DNA from 2 places in the Mesorhizobium sp. C264A genome. Region 1 is predicted to be linked to the other one. Evidence: riboswitches for the same ligand, from Rfam matches in the RefSeq annotation. Region 1 holds a riboswitch; the other holds the start of a gene.
What was found. A riboswitch is a leader RNA that binds a small molecule or an ion and turns the genes downstream of it on or off. The one in region 1 is predicted to bind S-adenosylmethionine.
Positions count from the first base shown of each region.

Region 2: linked by a shared signal. The riboswitch ahead of metX (homoserine O-acetyltransferase MetX) and the one ahead of NKL04_RS21165 (O-succinylhomoserine sulfhydrylase) in region 1 are both predicted to bind S-adenosylmethionine.

Region 1 is NZ_JAMYVY010000002.1:426,457-433,380, reverse strand. Features, by position in the region: gene apaG (Co2+/Mg2+ efflux facilitator ApaG/CorD) at 1-197, opposite strand, end outside; partial or broken gene NKL04_RS21170 (ceramide glucosyltransferase) at 420-1,569, shown strand; gene NKL04_RS21165 (O-succinylhomoserine sulfhydrylase) at 1,581-2,771, opposite strand; SAM riboswitch at 2,829-2,906, opposite strand; gene NKL04_RS21160 (2'-deoxycytidine 5'-triphosphate deaminase) at 3,047-4,141, shown strand; gene NKL04_RS21155 (ABC transporter substrate-binding protein) at 4,243-5,013, shown strand; gene NKL04_RS21150 (hypothetical protein) at 5,030-5,479, opposite strand; gene araD1 (AraD1 family protein) at 5,507-6,502, opposite strand; gene mmsB (multiple monosaccharide ABC transporter permease) at 6,705-6,924, opposite strand, start outside.
Region 2 is NZ_JAMYVY010000002.1:2,002,580-2,009,503, reverse strand. Features, by position in the region: gene NKL04_RS28900 (gamma-glutamylcyclotransferase) at 1-184, opposite strand, end outside; gene NKL04_RS28895 (DUF2125 domain-containing protein) at 309-1,307, shown strand; gene NKL04_RS28890 (sugar kinase) at 1,431-2,354, shown strand; gene NKL04_RS28885 (prephenate/arogenate dehydrogenase family protein) at 2,362-3,297, opposite strand; gene hisC (histidinol-phosphate transaminase) at 3,302-4,411, opposite strand; SAM riboswitch at 4,538-4,615, shown strand; gene metX (homoserine O-acetyltransferase MetX) at 4,676-5,845, shown strand; gene metW (methionine biosynthesis protein MetW) at 5,842-6,456, shown strand; partial or broken gene NKL04_RS28865 (DUF1330 domain-containing protein) at 6,464-6,784, opposite strand.

The DNA of each region.
Region 1 (6,924 bases):
CCGCGCACTTCCTCGATCCGGCCGCTGCCGTCGGTGATGTGCCAGTAACGCGACATAAGCTGCACGAAATCGTCCGACTGGTTGTCGATCGTCACCTGGTAGCCCCAGACATAACGGTTCTCCGCCGGGTCCGAGCGGTCCTCCAGGTAGAACGGTCTGACCTGCACTTCGATGTTGCGCGTGACGGCGCGATACATGGGCTGCTCCGGTTGCGCGGCAAGGAACATTTGTCGCGCTATGCGGTTTGATACGCGCACAACGGCATGTCCTGCCAGCCTCAAAGCGGAGGTGCCGACAAACAATGTCATTTAAGTGACACATGACAATGTTGGTGTGCGCAAACCTTGCCGGCGACTCAAGGCCCATCTGTCGACTGACAAAGCAGCCGCGAGCGGCCTTTCCGGAGTGACCAGATCTCGATGGAACCAGCTCTCACAGCCGCCTTCGCCTCCTCCGCTTTGCTTCTTTCCAATCTCGCCAGCATCCTGCTTGCTTCGTCGAAACTGCAAGCGCGCCGTCTCATCCCCCCGCCGTCCAACGAGCAGCCACCGGTCTCGATCGTCGTGCCGTCGCGCGGCGTGGAGCCGTTCACACAAGAGACGCTGCAGCGAGCCTTCTCGCTCGACTGGCCGCGCTACGAACTGATCTTCTGCGTCGCTCACGCCGACGATCCCGTCGTCAAACTGATAAACAGGGCGATCGTCCTGTTTCCCAACGTGCCGGCCCGGCTGCTGATCGGCGACGACCGCGTCAGCAGCAACCCGAAGCTCAACAACTGCGTCAAGGGCTGGGAAGCGGCGCGCAATCATTGGGTTATTCTGGCGGATTCCAACGTGCTGATGCCTAGGGATTACGTCCAGCACCTGATGGCGGCCTGGCGGACCAATACCGGGCTTATCTGCTCGACGCCGATCGGCTCGCGGCCGGAAGGCTTCTGGGCCGAGGTCGAATGCGCGTTCCTCAACACGCTGCAGGCGCGCTGGCAATATGCCGGCGAGGCGCTTGGCCTCGGCTTTGCCCAGGGCAAGAGCATGCTGTGGAACAAGCCGATGCTCGATACCAATGGCGGTATCCGCGCGCTGGCCGCCGAGATCGCCGAGGATGCTGCTGCAACCAAGCTGGTCAACGGACTGGGCCTGCGCGTCAATCTCGTTGCCTCGCCTTTCGAGCAACCACTGGGGCAGCGCCGACTTGCCGACATCTGGTCGCGTCAGGCGCGCTGGGCGCGGTTGCGCCGCGTCACTTTCCCGCTGTTTTTCGCACCCGAGATCCTGACCGGCGTCGCCGTGCCGTTGGCGTTGGCGCTGGTGGCGGCAGCAAGTGCCGGCATCAGCCTGCCGGCCACGGTGTTGGCCGTGCTGGCGGCGGCCTACATTCCCGAATGCGCGCTGGCCGCGGCCAAGGGCTGGCATCTGTCGCTGCGCATGGTCCCGGCGATGATGGTCCGCGACATGATGCTTCCCGCCATCTGGGCGCGCGGCTGGCTGAGCGGCGCCGTCGATTGGCGGCAACACCATGATCATCGGCACCAAGACGGCCGAGCTGGAAGAGGCTTCGTCGGGAGCGTGACGCCTCGCGGCCTACCCGGCTGCCTTCAGCGCCTGCGCAACGTCCTCCAGCAGATCGTCCGTATCCTCAAGACCGACCGACAGCCTGAGCGTTCCCGGCCCGATGCCAAGCTCGGCGCGAGCTTCGTCGCTGAGGTTCTTGTGCGTGGTGGTCGCCGGATGGGTGATCAGGCTCTTGGCGTCGCCGAGATTGTTGGAGATCAGCACGATGTCGAGCGCGTTCTGCAAGGCGAAGGCCGCCTGCTTGCCGCCCTTCACGTCGAGGCAGATCAGCGTCGATCCGCCCGTCATCTGCTTCTTGACGATGTCGGCCTGCGGGTGGTCGGCGCGGCCGGGATAGATCACGCGGGCGATTTCCGGCCGTCCTGCCAGGAAATCCGCGATCTTGGCCGCGCTTTCCGTCTGCTGGCGCACCCGAACCGGCAGCGTCTCCAGGCCCTTGAGCAGCGTCCAGGCGTTGAACGGCGACAGGCTCGGGCCGGTGTGGCGGAAATAGTCGTGCAAATTCTCGTCGATCCATTTCTTGTCCGACAGGATGATGCCGCCGAGACAGCGTCCCTGGCCGTCAATGTGCTTGGTCGCGGAGTAGACGACGATATGGGCGCCGAGCTGCAAGGGCTTCTGCTGCAAGGGCGTGGCAAAGACATTGTCGACGATCAGCCTGGCGCCGATCGAGGTGGCGAGCGCCGCCACCGCTGCGATGTCGACCACTTCCAGCGTCGGATTGGTCGGGCTTTCCAGGAAGAACAGTTTCGTGTTCGGCCGCACCGCCTTTTCCCAGTTGGCGATGTCGGTGCCGTCGACCAGCGTTGCCTCGATGCCGTATTTCGGCGCCAGCGTCTCCACCACCCAGCGGCAGGAGCCGAACAGCGCGCGCGCCGCAACGATATGGTCGCCGGCCTTGGCGCTGCACAGGAGCGCTGCCGTCACCGCAGCCATGCCGGACGCCGTGGCGCGCGCATCTTCGGCACCCTCCAGCGCGCACATGCGCTTTTCGAACATGTCGACGGTAGGGTTGGCATAGCGCGAATAGATGAAGCCCGGCTCCTCGCCCTTGAAACGGGCCTCGGCAGCCTGCGCCGTCTCGTAGACATAGCCTTGGGTGAGGTACATCGCTTCGGACGTCTCGCCGAACTGGGAACGCAGCGTTCCCCCGTGCACGAGTGCGGTCTGAGGTTTCCAGTTACGCTTCTTGGTGCTCATCGCTTTTGTTCCAGACACAAAAAAACCGGCCGCGAAAGTCGCAACCGGTCCATATGGCCTTGCGGCCCGACGGTCCTTTAGCGACTTGTTTAACGTGGCTGCAAGCCGACCGGCCAAATCACCACGGGATAACGACCCTTTAGACCTCACCTGCGCTTGCGTCAATTGCCGGCTTCATTAAGAGGTTTGTACTAGGCAGGTTCCGCAACAATATCCAGCGGTTTTGCGGCAAGAACCTGCCACAAAGAGACCGACCTTGGAGCGGAGCCAGCCTTTTGCGGCAGACAGGCATTCTTCCCGATCAGGACATTTCCGCGCTGTTTCAGTCCGGCGCGCTGAAGTCGCCGCGCGCGCTCGATGTCGACCAGGTGCAGCCGGCGAGCCTCGATCTCAGGCTCGGCGACAAGGCTTTTCGCGTGCGCGCCTCCTTCCTGCCGGGTCCCGATCATCTGGTGGCCGACAAGCTTCACCGGCTGAAATTGCACGAATTCAGTCTCGCCGAGGGCGCGGTGCTGGAAACCGGCTGCGTCTACATCGTGCCGCTGCTCGAAAGCCTGGCGCTGCCCGCAAACGTGTCGGCCTCGGCCAACCCGAAGAGCTCGACCGGCCGGCTCGACATCTTCACCCGGGTGATGACCGATCGCGGCCATGAGTTCGACAAGATCGCCCCCGGCTATCACGGGCCGCTTTATCTCGAAGTCAGTCCACGCACCTTCCCGATCGTCGTACGCGCCGGATCGAGGCTGTCGCAGATCCGCTTTCGCACTGGCAACGCGCTGTTGTCGGAGGCAGAACTGAACGAATTGCACCGCGCCGAGATGCTGGTGGCGACCGAGCCGCCCAACATTTCCGGCGGCGGCATTGCGCTGTCGATCGATCTTGACGGCGACCAGAACGGCCTGGTCGGCTATCGCGGCAAGCATCACACCGGCTTGGTCGATGTCGACAAGCGCGCCGCCCAGGATGCCGTCGATTTCTGGGAGCCGCTCTATAAGAGCGGCGCCGGCGAACTGGTGCTCGACCCGGACGAGTTCTACATCCTGGTCAGCCGCGAAGCCGTGCACGTGCCGCCGCTCTACGCCGCCGAGATGACGCCCTTCGATCCGCTGGTTGGCGAATTCCGTGTTCACTATGCCGGCTTCTTCGATCCGGGCTTCGGCCATTCGGCCTCAGGCGGCACCGGCAGCCGGGCGGTGCTCGAAGTGCGCAGCCACGAAGTGCCGTTCATCCTCGACCACGGCCAGATTGTCGGCCGGCTGGTCTACGAACACATGCTGAAGCGGCCGCAGGCGCTTTACGGCACCGATCTCGGCTCGAATTACCAGGCGCAAGGCCTCAAGCTCTCCAAGCATTTCCGCCCCGCCGGCTGAACCTTCGATCACCGTCAGGCAAAATACTTGCCTGCGCTGCCTCACCATGCTTGGCTGCCTTTCGGTGGCCGGCAAGAGAACGGCGCGCAAGGGGAACCAAGATGCAGATTTCAAGATGGATCATATCGGCAGCGAGCGCTGCCATGCTGGTGATATCGGCCGGCTCGCTGGCTGAGGCGCAGGAGAAATTGAAGATCGGCACCGAGGGCGCTTATCCGCCCTTCAACACCATCACCGCGGACGGCAAGATCGAGGGCTTCGACATCGACATTGCCAATGCGCTGTGTGCGCAGATGAAGGTCGAGTGCGAGATCGTCACCCAGGACTGGGACGGCATCATCCCGGCGCTGCAGGCGAAAAAGTTCGACGCCATCATCGCCTCGATGAGCATCACCGAGGAGCGCAAGAAACAGGTCGCCTTCACCAACAAATACTACACGACGCCGCTGGCGCTGGTGGCGCCGAAGGACAGCGACCTCACTTCCACCGAACCGGCAGCCCTTGCCGGCAAGACGGTGGGCGCGCAGGCCTCGACCACCCAGGCCGACTATGCGCAGGACGCCTATGGCAAGGCCGGCGCCGAGGCGAAACTCTACCCCACCCAGGAAGAGGCGATCACCGACTTGCAGAACGGCCGTCTCGACGCCGTCATCTCCGACAAATTCGTGCTGATGGACTGGCTGAAGAAGGCGAGCGACGGCTGCTGCAAGCTTGTCGGTGACGTCAAGGGCACCGAGACGCAAGCCGGCATCGCTGTCCGCCTGGAGGACACGGCACTTCGCGACAAGCTCAACGCGGCGATAGACGCCATCGTCGCCGACGGCACTTACAAGAAGATCCAGGCCAAGTATTTCGATTTCGATATCTATTGAGTCCCGTCCGCCGGCGTCAGCCGCGAAAGAGATACGATTTCGCGGCGCCAAGGCAGGCATGAAAATGGCCGATAAACAGCAGTTCGCGTGCGGCCAAACGTTTCCTGCCCCAAAAGCCTTCGGTCAGTTTGACCTCGTCGAGCGAAGCGTTTGAGCCGCGCTTCAACGGGAACAACTGCTTGTCGAGGCAACCGAGGACATGGGCCTTGGCGGAGTCGATGCCGCAGACCTTGCCATTGTTGTTCAGCCTGTCGCCGCGAAGCGCTGATGTCATGTGATCCGTGTTGCGCATCAGAAAGCTCACCTGGGCTTTCGAATAGCCGGTTGCTAGAAGACGGCTCGTCATCGCCAAACGGGCTTCACGATAGGACTTCGGGCTGCACTGGCCGGCGCTAAAGGCCACCGACGGTTGGGTCAGGAACAGGGCCACGCCCGTGAACACAATGACAAGCCGCATTCCGTTCATTTCCGGCTCCCGAATTGTGATGCTGCCTCAAAGCGCCTTCACCGCCACCTTAACCGGCTGCTCAATCTCCAGCGGGTTGCGCAGCGGCAGGCCGAAATCCGCGGCCTCGATCTCGAAAACGTCGCCGGCCTGAGTCTTGATGCCGTCGGCAAAGGACAGCGTCGCCGTGCCGAACATGTGCACATGCACGTCGCCCGGCTGGCGGAAGGCCGAATATTTGAAGTGATGATGTTCGAGATTGGCGATTGTGTGCGACATGTTCGCTTCGCCCGACAGGAACGGCTTTTCCCACAGCAAATTGCTGTCGCGATAGATTCGCGATGAGCCCCTGACGTCGGCCGGCAGGTCGCCGATCAGGATTTCCGGCCCGAACGAGGCGTTGCGCAGTTTGGAATGTGCCAGGAACAGATAGTTCACCCGCTCGGTAACATGATCGGAAAACTCGTTCGACAGCGTGAAGCCGACGCGGAACGGCGCGCCGTCGTCGCCGATGACATAGATGCCGGCGATTTCCGGCTCCTCGCCGGCGTCCTGCGCAAAGGCCGGCGACATCAGTGCGGCGCCCGGCGCCACCGCCATGGTGCCGTTGCCCTTGTAGAACCATTCCGGCTGCACGCCGGTCTGGCCCTTGGCCGGCTTGCCGCCTTCGAGCCCCATGCGGAACATCTTCATGGAATCGGTAAGCTGCTCCTCGCCGCCATCGCTGAGCTTCTTGTGCATGGAATCGCGTGTCGCCGCCGAGCCGAGATGGGTCAGGCCGGTGCCGGTCAGATGCAGATGCGCAGGATCGGGATGATTGATCGGCGACTCCAGCCGGCCCTTCTTGTAGATGGCGTCGAGGTCTATCGCTTCACCGAACCCCTTGCGTTCGATCAGCGCGGCGAGGCCCGTTCCGGTGCGCGCGGCTTCCAGGGCCAGCGAATAGACGCTGCGGGCGCCGTTGATGATCCTGGTCTTGCCGCCGCCATTGCGGGCGACGACGCGGATGGTCTCGGCGTCGTCGAGGATCTGGGAGATTAGCATGATGAAATCCTCTCTCATGTGCTTGGCCTTGGATGCCTCTTGGCAAACCTTGACCTGCGCGGCTCGGACCTAGCCGCGCCACGGGTTGAACTCTTCGTCCGGATTGCGCTCGCGAGCTTGATCCCTCGGGGGACTTCTTATGCCGACAATTTGCCGGCTGCGCCGCGATCGTATGCCTCCTGCTTGCCTCGCCTGAAGCTTGTCAGGCCTTGTTCTTGTTGTAGACGTCGAAGATCACGGCGCCGAGCAGCACCAGGCCTTTGACCACCTGCTGCCAGTCGACATTGACGCCCATGATCGACATGCCGTTGTTCATCACGCCCATGATGAAGCCGCCGACGACCGCCCCGATAACCTGGCCGACGCCGCCCATCGCCGAGGCGCCGCCGATGAACACTGCGGCGATGACATCGAGCTCCGAG
Region 2 (6,924 bases), 1.6 Mb from region 1:
TGCAGGAGCCCCCACGGTCGAGGCCTAGCACCAGGCCCGGCCGCTGGCGCGTGCCGCGATGCACGAAGGAATAGACGCACAGCGACCGGCGGTAGCCGTAAAGCCGCGCGCGGCGGGTCTCCACATGCGCAAATCCCGGCCGCCAGATCAGCGAGCCGTAGCCAAAAACCCAAAAATCGCCCATATCGCCAAGCCTGATTGCACGAGAGTGACGCCGCCGCATCGGAATCGGTGCTCTTCTGTTCTTTTTGCTTGTTGCGTAAGCCACAGTCCACCCGCAACACGCCCGCGTTAATGAAAGCCGCAGCATGACGTCAAGTGACGAGCGTCCGTCGAAGTTTCGCCGCCGGCTGATGTGGCTCGCTGCCTTGGTCGTTATGCTGTTCGGCGTCTACAGCGCGGTCTGGTTCTATGTCGCCGGTCGCGTCAGCAGCGAAGCCGACAAGGCGGTGGCCTCGCTCAAGGACAAAGGCATCGAGGCCGGCTGCGCCAACCTCACCGTCAGCGGCTACCCCCTGCGTTTTGCCATCTCCTGTGACAATCTGGCTTACGAGGACGACGCCAGGAACGTTGCCGCCTCGGCAGGCAGCTTCAACTTCGTTGCAGAACTCATCCGGCCTTTGTCGCCTGCCGCCGAGTTGCGTGGGCCACTGCGGACCTCGGTGCCCGGGATGGCGCCGCTATGGATCGATTGGGACAATCTGCAGGCCAATGCCAAGCTCTCCTGGCCCTTGCCACGCAGCATTTCGCTGCAGGCCGAGAGCTTGTCCGGCCAGACCGATCCGGCCGACGACACCGACCCGGTTTCACTGTTCAGCGCCGGAACGGCGGCGGGCGAGTTGCGGCCGGACGGTCAGGACCTTGGCTATACCGGAAGCTTCACCGATCTTGAGATCGACGCCGACGCGATCGGCGGGCGCGTGCTGCCGCCGCTCGACGGCAGCGGCGACGCGACGCTGAAGAACGGCGTCGCGCTGATGAAGACGCAGGCCAGGAGCCTGCGCGGCCAGGCGGTCGGCATCCACAAGCTCGATCTGTCGTCGGGAACCGCGCGCATCACCGTCTCCGGCCCGGTGTCGGTCGACGCCAACGGCCAGGTCAATGCCGACCTGACGATCAAGCTGCAGGATCCCAAAGCCGTGGCGGCAATCCTCGCCACCGCAATCCCCGAGCAGAAGAGCCAGATCGAGCAAGGCTTTGCCGGTCTGGCGCTGCTCGGCAACGAACCGTCGATGCCGCTCAAGGTGGTGAAGGGCAAGGTCTCGCTCGGCTTCATTCCGCTGGGCAAGATCAAGCCGCTCGATTAGAGCAATTCCAGGAAAGTGTGAGCGGTTTTCCGTCCGGAATTGCGTTAAAACAAAGAGATAGAGCATGATCGCAAAGAGCGGGAATGGCTTTTGGGGAGAGATCATGCTCGAGCAAGCCGACGCATGAACCGACCGGTGAAACTGCTGAGCGTTGGCGCGCTGACGCTGGATACCATCCTGCGCGTCGAAACCCTGCCCACGCATCAGGGCAAGTTCATCGCCTCGGACGGGATCCAGATCGCCTCGGGCATGGCGACAAGTGCTGCCTGCGCCGCCCGCCGTCTCGGCGCCGAGGTGTTCCTGTGGGCAAGTGCAGGTGGCGATGCCGTCGGCGACCAATTGCTGGCCGGCATCGAGGCCGAGGGCGTCGATTGCGGCTTTGTCCGCCGCGTCGAAGGCGCCCGCTCGGCGCTGGCCGCGATCCTGGTCGACGCTCATGGCGAGCGCATCATCGTGCCCTTCTACGACCCAAAGGCGCAGGCCGACCCCGAGGCGGTGCCTGTCGCCGATCTTTCCGGCTTCGATGTCGTGCTGGTCGATGTGCGCTGGCCGGGCGCCGCCGCTCTTGCCTTGACCGCCGCGCGCAGCGCCGGCCGTCCCGCCATCCTCGACGCCGACACGGCGCCGGTTGAGGTGCTGGAGCGCCTGCTGCCGCTGGCATCGCACATCGTCGCTTCGGAGACGGCGGCACGCATCGTCTGCGGCCATGCGCTGGACCCCGAAACCGCCTGCGCCGACCTCGCCAGCCGCACAGACGCCTTTGTCGCGGTTACCGGCGGAGCCGCGGGAAGCTGGTGGCATGACCGGTCCGCCGGATGGGTGCGCCACATCGCGGCGCCGAAGGTCAAGGCGGTCGACACGCTGGCCGCCGGCGACGTTTTCCACGGCGCCTTTGCCGTTGGACTTGCTGAGGCCATGCCGGTCGAGCACGCGTTGCGCTTTGCCAGCGCGGCGGCCGCGCTCAAATGCCAGCGCTTCGGCGGCCGGCTGGGCGCGCCGGACCGCGCCGAGACAATGGCCATGGTCGCGGCGACCTGGCGCGTCTGAAACAGGTTTAACTTTTCACCGGGTGCTCGATCGCCTGGCGGCCGAAGTCCGGCACGTCGATGTCCTGGCCGGCTTCGATGATCGAGCGTCGCACGGCGCGGGTCCGGGTGAACAGGTCGAACAGCTTGTCGCCGTCGCCCCAGCGGATCGCCCGCTGCAGCGAGGCGAGGTCCTCCGAAAAGCGCGCCAGCATTTCCAGGATGGCATCCTTGTTGTGCAGGCACACGTCGCGCCACATGGTCGGGTCGGAGGCGGCCAGACGGGTGAAGTCGCGGAAACCGGAAGCCGAATATTTGATCACTTCCGACTTGGTCACCGATTCCAGATCGTCGGCGGTGCCGACGATGTTGTAGGCAATGATGTGCGGAAGATGCGAAACGATGGCCAGCGTCATGTCATGATGCTGCGGGTCCATCGTGTCGATGTTGGAGCCGCAGCGCCGCCAGAATTCCGACAGCTTTTCCAGCGCGGCCGGATCGGTTCCCGGCAGCGGCGTGAAGATGCACCAGCGGTTTTCGAACAGCTCGGCGAAACCCGCATCCGGGCCCGATTTCTCCGTACCCGCCAGCGGGTGTCCCGGAATGAAGTGCACGCCGTCCGGCACATAGGGCTGCATTTGCGCAATGACGGAGGCCTTGGTCGAACCGACATCGGTGAGGATGGCGCCTTTTTTCAGCGCCGCTGCGATCTCTTGCGCCACCTCGCCCGACGATCCCACAGGCACCGAGACGATGATCAGGTCGGCGTCGCGGACCGCTTCCCTGGCGCCGGTGGTGTAGCTCTCGCCAAGACCGAGCTCCTTCGCCCGCGCCAGCGTGGCCGGGCTGCGCGTCGCGATGGCGACATGGCGGGCCAGGCCCTCGCGGCGGATGATTCGGGCCAGCGACGAGCCGATCAGGCCGATGCCGACCAGCGCGATCTTTTCAAACATCGGTAATGTCATTGTTTCAGCTTTTCAGGAATGTCGTGAGGGCATCGATGACGCCGCGATTTGCTTCTTCGGTGCCGACGCTCATGCGCAGCGCATTGGGAAAGCCATAGCCGGTAACGCGCCGCAATATATAGCCGCGCTGGGTGAGGTAATCGTCCGCCGCCTCAGCCGAATGCCTCTTGTCGTCGGGAAAGTGGATGAGGACGAAATTGCCGACGCTGGGCGTCACGCGCAGCCCAAGCTTCGTCAGTTCTTCATTCAGCCAGGTAAGCCAGGTCTCGTTGTGCAACGAACTGCGCTCGACATGGGCGCGGTCGCGGATGGCGGCAATGCCGGCCTCGATCGCTGTTGCGTTAACGTTGAAAGGGCCGCGGATGCGGTTGATGGCATCGACGATGTGCAGTGGGCCATACATCCAGCCGATGCGCGCGCCGCCAAGGCCAAGCTTGGAGAAGGTGCGGGTCATGACCACATTCTGTGCGCTGCCCGCCAGCTCGATGCCGGCCTCATAGTCATTGCGCCTGACATATTCGGCATAGGCCGCGTCGAGCACCAGAAGCACGTTGCCCGGGAGAGCGGAATGCAGGCGGCGGACCTCCTGGAACGGCAGATAGGTTCCGGTCGGATTGTTGGGATTGGCGAGGAAGATGATTTTGGTCCGCGGCGTCACCGCGGCCAGGATCGCGTCGACGTCGGCGCGTTCCTCGGTTTCCTTGATCGTCACCGGTGTCCCGCCGGCCGACTGGATGTAGATCTTGTAGATCATGAAGGCGTGTTCGGTGATGATGGCCTCATCGCCGGCCGCCAGATAGGTCTGCGCCAGCAGGCCCAAAATCTCGTCGGAACCGTTGGAGCAGATGATGTTTGCCGGGTTGAGGCCATGCACCTCGGCGATCGCCTCGCGCAGCCGGCGGGCGGTGCCGTCGGGATAGACATCGAGCTTGCTGGCCACTTCGCGCGCGGCCTCGATCGCCTTCGGCGACGGGCCGAGCGGGTTCTCGTTCGACGACAATTTATGGACCTTGGCGACGCCGGCCGGTGCCGTGCTCTTGCCCGGCACATAGGCGTCGATGTCCATAATGCCCGCGCGGGGCGTCGGCCGTGCCTTGTCCGCTGTCTTGTCCATGCCGCAAATCCATCGAGAATGCCTCCGTCCGGAGGCCGCAGCGGAAATACAAGCCGTAGCCGCGAATGTCGAGAGGCGGGCAATAGCTGGCCGTTGACGCCGGGCCGCACGAGTTCTAGAAGAACGCAACAGTTCCGTGGTGATTTGGCCGGTCGGCTTGCAGCCACGTTAAACAACTCGCTAAAGGGCCGTTTGCGTGACGTAACCGGCTTTGCGATCGCATTGCCGGTTTTTTATTGCCTGACGGCGGGCAAGGAGAGTCACATGGCCGCGCTCCGCGCTACAAAAACCAACAACGAGGCCGACAACCCGTCGAGCCCTGTGTTGCGTTTTGGCCCTGACAAGCCGCTGAAGCTCGACGCCGGCACGCTTTTGTCGCCGTTCCAGATCGCCTACCAGACATATGGCGCCCTCAACGATGCCCGCACCAACGCCATCCTGGTCTGCCACGCGCTGACCGGCGACCAGCATGTCGCCAGCACCAATCCGGTGACCGGCAAGCCCGGCTGGTGGGAAGTGCTGATCGGTCCCGGCAAGATCATCGACACCAACCGCTTCTTCGTCATTTGCTCCAACGTCATCGGCGGCTGCCTCGGCTCCACCGGTCCGGCCTCGACCAATCCCGCCACCGGCAAGCCCTACGGCCTCGACCTGCCAATCATCACCATCCGCGACATGGTGCGGGCGCAACTGATGCTGGTCGACCATTTCGGCATCGAAAAGCTGTTTTGCGTGCTCGGCGGCTCGATGGGCGGCATGCAGGTGCTGGAATGGGCGTCATGCTATTCCGAGCGCGTCTTCTCGGCCCTGCCGATCGCCACAGGCGCACGCCATTCCTCGCAGAACATCGCCTTCCACGAGGTCGGCCGCCAGGCTGTCATGGCTGATCCGGACTGGCATGGCGGCAAATATTTCGAGCACGGCAAGCGCCCGGAAAAGGGGCTCGCCGTGGCGCGCATGGCCGCCCACATCACCTATCTGTCGGAAGCCGCCCTGCATCGGAAATTCGGCCGCAATCTGCAGGACCGCGAAGCGCTGACCTTCGGTTTCGACGCAGATTTCCAGATCGAAAGCTATCTGCGCCACCAGGGCATGACATTCGTCGACCGCTTCGACGCCAACTCCTACCTCTACATGACCCGTTCGATGGATTATTTCGACCTCGCCGCCGACCATGGCGGCCGGTTGGCAGATGCCTTTGCCGGGACCAAGACCCGCTTCTGCCTGGTGTCCTTCACCTCGGACTGGCTGTTCCCGACCGAGGAGAGCCGCTCGATCGTGCATGCGCTCAACGCCGCCGGCGCCTCCGTCTCCTTCGTCGAGATCGACACCGACCGCGGCCATGATGCCTTCCTGCTCGATGAACCCGAACTGTTTGCCGCCATCAAGGGCTTCATCGGCTCGGCGGCCCGCGCAAGGGGGCTCGCCTCATGAGCGTCAATGGCAGCCAGCGCGTCGACCTCGAAGTGGTGGCCAACCTGATACCGCCGCAGTCGCGGGTGCTCGATGTCGGCTCCGGCGACGGCCTGCTGCTCGAACTCCTGCAGGAGACCAAGCAGGTCGACGGCCGCGGGCTGGAGCTGTCACAGCGCGGCGTCAATGAATGCGTGGCGCGCGGTCTCTCGGTCATCCAGGGCGATGCCGATACCGACCTCGAATTCTATCCGGACAAGGGTTTTGACTTCGTCGTCCTGTCTCAGACGCTGCAGGCGACCCGCAACCCGAAGCTGGTGCTCGACGAGCTGCTGCGAATCGGCAACCGCGCCATCGTCTCCTTCCCCAATTTCGGCCACTGGCGGGTGCGGCTGTCGCTGTTCGTCAAGGGCCGGATGCCGGTGACCGCGGACCTGCCCTATTCCTGGTACGACACGCCCAACATCCATTTCTGCACCATCCGCGACTTCGTCAATCTGGTCGAGGAACTCGGCGCTTCGGTCGAGAAAGCCACCGCGCTCGACGGCAACGGCCAGAAGATCGGCCTGTCGATGCCATGGTGGTTCTGGAATTTCTTCGGCCAGCAAGCGGTGTTCTTGCTGAAGCGGTAGTTTGCCCCTATTCCAGCACGTCCGTCGCCTTGTGCGGGTGCTGAACGCCATCGGCGATGATCACATCGGCGTGGGAGTTGTCGGTGCGCAAGGCCAGAATCTCCCGATAGGCTGATGAATCGTACCAGCCCTACGCATGCGCCCTGTCCGGAAACTCGATGACGATCAGATGCCCGGGCCATTCGTTTTCGACCACGTCCATGTCGCCGCCGTGGACAAGGAAGCGGCCGCCGAACGGCTCCAATGTGGCGTCGATCCTCTGCAGATACTCGACAATCTGCGGGCCCATTGTGACTTGACGCATATGGGCGACGGCGTAGGCGGCCATGGCTGAACTCCCTGTGAGATCGAAGCCCGACGACCGGCTTCGTTGGCGCAATCTGCAGACATGATGGCCATCGGTCGATTACGTCTGGGGTAATCGGCCGGCTTACCGGCGTCCTGGCTCAACAGTTTGTGATGACATTG